2 regions of the Acidilutibacter cellobiosedens genome follow, and region 1 is predicted to be linked to the other one. Evidence: riboswitches for the same ligand, from Rfam matches in the RefSeq annotation. Region 1 holds a riboswitch; the other holds the start of a gene.
The links. Region 1 has a riboswitch for cobalamin ahead of EQM13_RS16710 (hypothetical protein). Riboswitches for the same ligand answer to the same signal wherever they lie in the genome.

Region 1 (2,210 bases):
CTCCTATTATGATGAAGCTGTTATCCAAATCATAAGGGAGAATATTTTGTATTTCACCTGATACAATTGAATTTTCGTCTATAGAAAGTTTCTGCACATAACTTTCTTTTTCATCCCGATTCTGAAAAAATATATGATACACCTCTTTTTTCAATGCAAGAACCTTTTGGTTTAAAGGCATAACATGAATATTGTCTTCTCCATATCCGTCCAAGAATCCATCATTCAGCTGAAATTCCGAATTCTCTTTAGTTCCCTTTACATATGCAACTCCTGTAGAGAAAACTCCTTCTCCGTATTCCTTTATCTCAACCTTTCCCACATTGCTTCCATAGATATTTTCTCTAAAAAAAGCTATTAAAAATATCAAAGAAAAGGCTCCTATTGATATTCCAAATATTTTACCTCTTTTTTCTCCCAATCCTATAATAAGAAATATTAAATAAACTATCAGTAAGGACAGAAATATATAAACCAAATTATAACTGGGTTTCAACAGAGAATTTCCTATAAAAAACATATTTTTCCACTCATTTTCCCTGTTAAAAATATTTTCAGGTTTGATCAAATCGTTAAGATTTAAATATGTAGCATATTTTTCAATTGATTCTTTTATGTTATCTAAGGATATCGTTTCCAAATTTTCGTTTACGGGTACAACGTTACCTTCTCCCAAATGCCAAATCTCTTCTTGATTTAAATTTTTAAATATTCCGGTTAAAGTTTTATATTTGTAGGTTTTGTTTCCAATGAAAATATTGTGTCCTCTTTTAACCCATTGAATAAGATTTTGCCCGAATTCTTCCGGTAATTGTTCTGAATTGTAGTTCTCTATAAAAACCATATCTAAATTTTCAAGTTCTTCTTCATTCAGGCTGAGGTATTTGGTCAAATCAACTATTTCTATATCTTCCATGGGAATAAAATTTAGTTTCAATTGGCTGAGATAATTCAATCTCTCCGGTTCATCGGATAATATTCCTAAGACGGTTGTTTTCTCGGAAATAGGTTCAAATGGGATTTCGACGGAATTTATCTTCTTTCCTTTATTCTCTAACGTTACTTTTATTTTACCCTCGGAATCAGGTATGGGAATGGAAAAATAATATACTTTTTCACTATTATCATCTATCTTTACGGGTTCATAATATTTCCTGTTTTCAGTTTCTATGCGGATTATACCTTCATCTATACCTGAATTTCCGGTACTTACGGTGATTTTTAACGGATTTACACTTTTCAGCTTTACTTTTCCGCCAAATCCGATGATTCCTGTAATTCTTGTTTCGCCGCTTCCATAGGATATCCCCCATGAAGATAATATTATAAAAATTAACAAACCTATTCCAACTAATTTTTTCACATTCCCACACTTCCTCTTAAAAATAAAACCCTCTTCCAAGGAAGAGGGTTTAAATTCATTTCACTCAACCTTCCCTTTCCTCTAAGTCGGAGTATCGAGAAGAAATACAACACCAAGTTTTCTGGCTTTCAGATCATCTTTAGGTCGAACCTTCCCATTTGTATACAAACAGTGGCAAAAACACCAACCTAAATTCCTGATTACAGCTGCGACTACAGCAAGGGCTTTTCACCCTTTTCCTTATTGTGCTATATTTTATCTTTTCCATATATTAAATTACTTTCATCAACATTATATTCCATGCAAATTAATATTGTCAAGGAGTTATAACTATAGGCTCCCCACAAAGGATAGAATCTTTCACGTCTATAATCCTTTGGTTTGAAGAACCCCTGAATTTCAGCATAATGCTCCTTTTATCTATCTCAAAGGGACCGTCTATGAGAATATCCGTACATCTCATTAATCTCTCCCAATCCGGTCTGTCATAGAAACTTTCAATTATTTTCTCATAAGTATATCCCGTATAAGTTATGACATTTAGCCCCATTTCCTTTATTTTTTCTCCTAAAACCGCAAAACTTTCAGCTTGCTCAAGAGGTTCTCCTCCGCTGAAGGTTATTCCGTCTAAGAGAGGATTATCCTTTACCATTTCCAAGATATCTTCAATATTTATCAGTCTGCCGCCGGTAAAAGAATGAGTCTCCGGGTTATGGCATCCTTTACAGTTGTGTTTACAACCTTGAGAAAAAACTACCAGTCTTATACCGGGTCCGTCAACTATAGATTCTTTAATTATTCCTGCTATTCTTAAAAAATCAGTCATATCTGTCTCCCTATTTTACAG
Region 2 (2,210 bases), 1.4 Mb from region 1:
TTAAAAGGAGGCGAGGTAGTGGGTGCCCGCATTGAAGAAATATACAAAGAATACGCCCAAAGCGTGTACAAATGGAGGTCGAACAGCATTTAAAGGAATGTGACGATTGCCGCTCGGACTATGAAAAGATGAAATCTCCTGTCAATATACCGCTGCCGCCAACGACGGATAAAGAGGTAGACTTTTTGAAGAAAGTTAGGCGCAAGGCCTGGTGTATCGCTGCCTGTCTCTTTGTCATCGGGATATTGATTGGCATTGCCGGCATTTACATTGGGGAAACCGATGACGCACCCGGCGCTGCGCTAATTGGTATCCTGGTGATGATAGGATTAGTGGTGTTTGGCGTAAGAGCTGCTTGGCGCAGACGTTGATGGCAAAGTAAAATTTGTCTTGACAATTGATATCACTATATTTAATATAATAGATGAGAATTGAATATAAGAATGAATAGGGCTAGGGAAGCAGGGTGAAAATCCCTCACGGTCCCGCCGCTGTAAAGGAAGAGTCTTTTCTAAATGTCACTGGGAAACTGGGAAGACAGAAAAGATGATGAATCTTAAGTCAGAAAACCTACCTATTTATTAGCAGAAATAACTCTACGGTGGATGGAGAAAGCTGATTATTATTTTAGAAGAATTTTTGCTTTATTGAATTTTATATAATAAAGATTATTTAATAAGCTTATAAGAACTTCATTAGCCATGATTATTGCTTTAATGAAGTTCTTATTTTTTTATAAAAAGAGAGGATGAAAAAGGTGAAGTTCTATAAAAGGATATTGTTGCCATTAGTTGTGATTATGTTGATATTTAGCGTTTCGGGGTGTACTAAAACTACTGAGACAGGCGGGTTGAGCAATACTCAAGACCTTCCCATAACTGTAGAGGGAAATAATTATCCGTTAAAGATAAAGGATTTTCTCAAGAAAGAAACTATCTTAGAAAAGAAACCGGAAAAGGTAGCTGTTTTATCAGGCACCCCCTTAAATATATGGTACGATTTGGGGGGAAAATCCATATGTACGTCTAATATAACAGATAATTTAAAATTGATATCCGAATATAAGAAGGAAATAAACGATCTTCCACAGATAGGGCCTGTATATTCCATAGATATGGAATCCGTAGTATCCCTTAAACCGGATTTAATTATAGCTCAGGCCGGCACTCAAGGGACACAGGCGGATAAATTAAGGGATATTGGGTTTAAGGTGATTACTACTAATATAAGAAGCTATGATGATGTAATAGCAACTTATAATGCCTTCGGCAAGATACTGGGAAATGAAAAATCAGCTGAAGCAAAGATAGAAGCTCTAAAGAATAAGAAAGAAGAAATAGTATCTAAACTGCCCAAAGACAATAAATCCGTGGTCATATTATATATAACAGCCAAAACTATTGCTGTTAAGTTGGACAATAGTATAGCAGGAGATGTAGCTAAAATTTTAAAACTTGACAATATTGCATCCGATTTGCCTCCCGATACTATAGGCTCGGAAACTACTCCGTTGGATGTGGAATACATAGTGAAAAAGAATCCTGATTATGTTCTGGTTACAAGTATGATATCTGATGACGAAGAGGCCAAAAAGACTATGGAAGAGGAATTTAAGAGTAACCCCGTATGGAAGGGAGTAAAAGCCGTTCAAGAGGGACGAGTTATTTATCTTCCCCAACAGTATTTCTTATATAATGCAGGTCCTTATTATAGTGAAGCAATAGAATATATGGCAAAGAGTATATATCCGGAAATATATGGAGAGGTGACTCATCAGGATGGAAAATGATATTTCTCTCAGGGACAAAAAGGGATTTAAAATAACTGTTATTGCTATCTTAGCGATGCTCTTCTTTATATCTTTTATATTAGGGCTTACAAAAGGAACTCTTGAGGTAGAGGTGAAGCGGATATTTGAAGTTATTTCTAAGGATGACGGAAGTCCAGAGAGAATGGTAATTTGGAATATCAGGCTTCCAAGAATGATATTGGCAGCTTTGGTAGGAATAAATCTTGCTCTGTCAGGTGCTATTTTACAAGGGGTAATGAAGAATCCCTTAGCTGATCCCAGCATAATCGGTATAAGCAGCGGAGCAGGACTATTTGGAATTATTGTATTGGTCGTTTTTCCCCAGTATATAAAAATGGTGACTATTGCAGCTTTTATGGGAGCCATGTTGGCTGCCTCCATAATATATCTTTTATCCTGG

Region 2: linked by a shared signal. The riboswitch ahead of EQM13_RS05175 (ABC transporter substrate-binding protein) and the one ahead of EQM13_RS16710 (hypothetical protein) in region 1 are both predicted to bind cobalamin.

What each region holds. Positions count from the first base shown of each region.
Region 1 covers NZ_CP035282.1:3,462,027-3,464,236, forward strand. The annotation lists gene EQM13_RS16710 (hypothetical protein) at 1-1,363, opposite strand, end outside; cobalamin riboswitch at 1,458-1,636, opposite strand; gene nrdG (anaerobic ribonucleoside-triphosphate reductase activating protein) at 1,680-2,189, opposite strand; gene EQM13_RS16720 (anaerobic ribonucleoside triphosphate reductase) at 2,200-2,210, opposite strand, start outside.
Region 2 covers NZ_CP035282.1:1,085,111-1,087,320, forward strand. The annotation lists gene EQM13_RS05170 (anti-sigma factor) at 72-371, shown strand; cobalamin riboswitch at 433-592, shown strand; gene EQM13_RS05175 (ABC transporter substrate-binding protein) at 782-1,789, shown strand; gene EQM13_RS05180 (FecCD family ABC transporter permease) at 1,779-2,210, shown strand, end outside.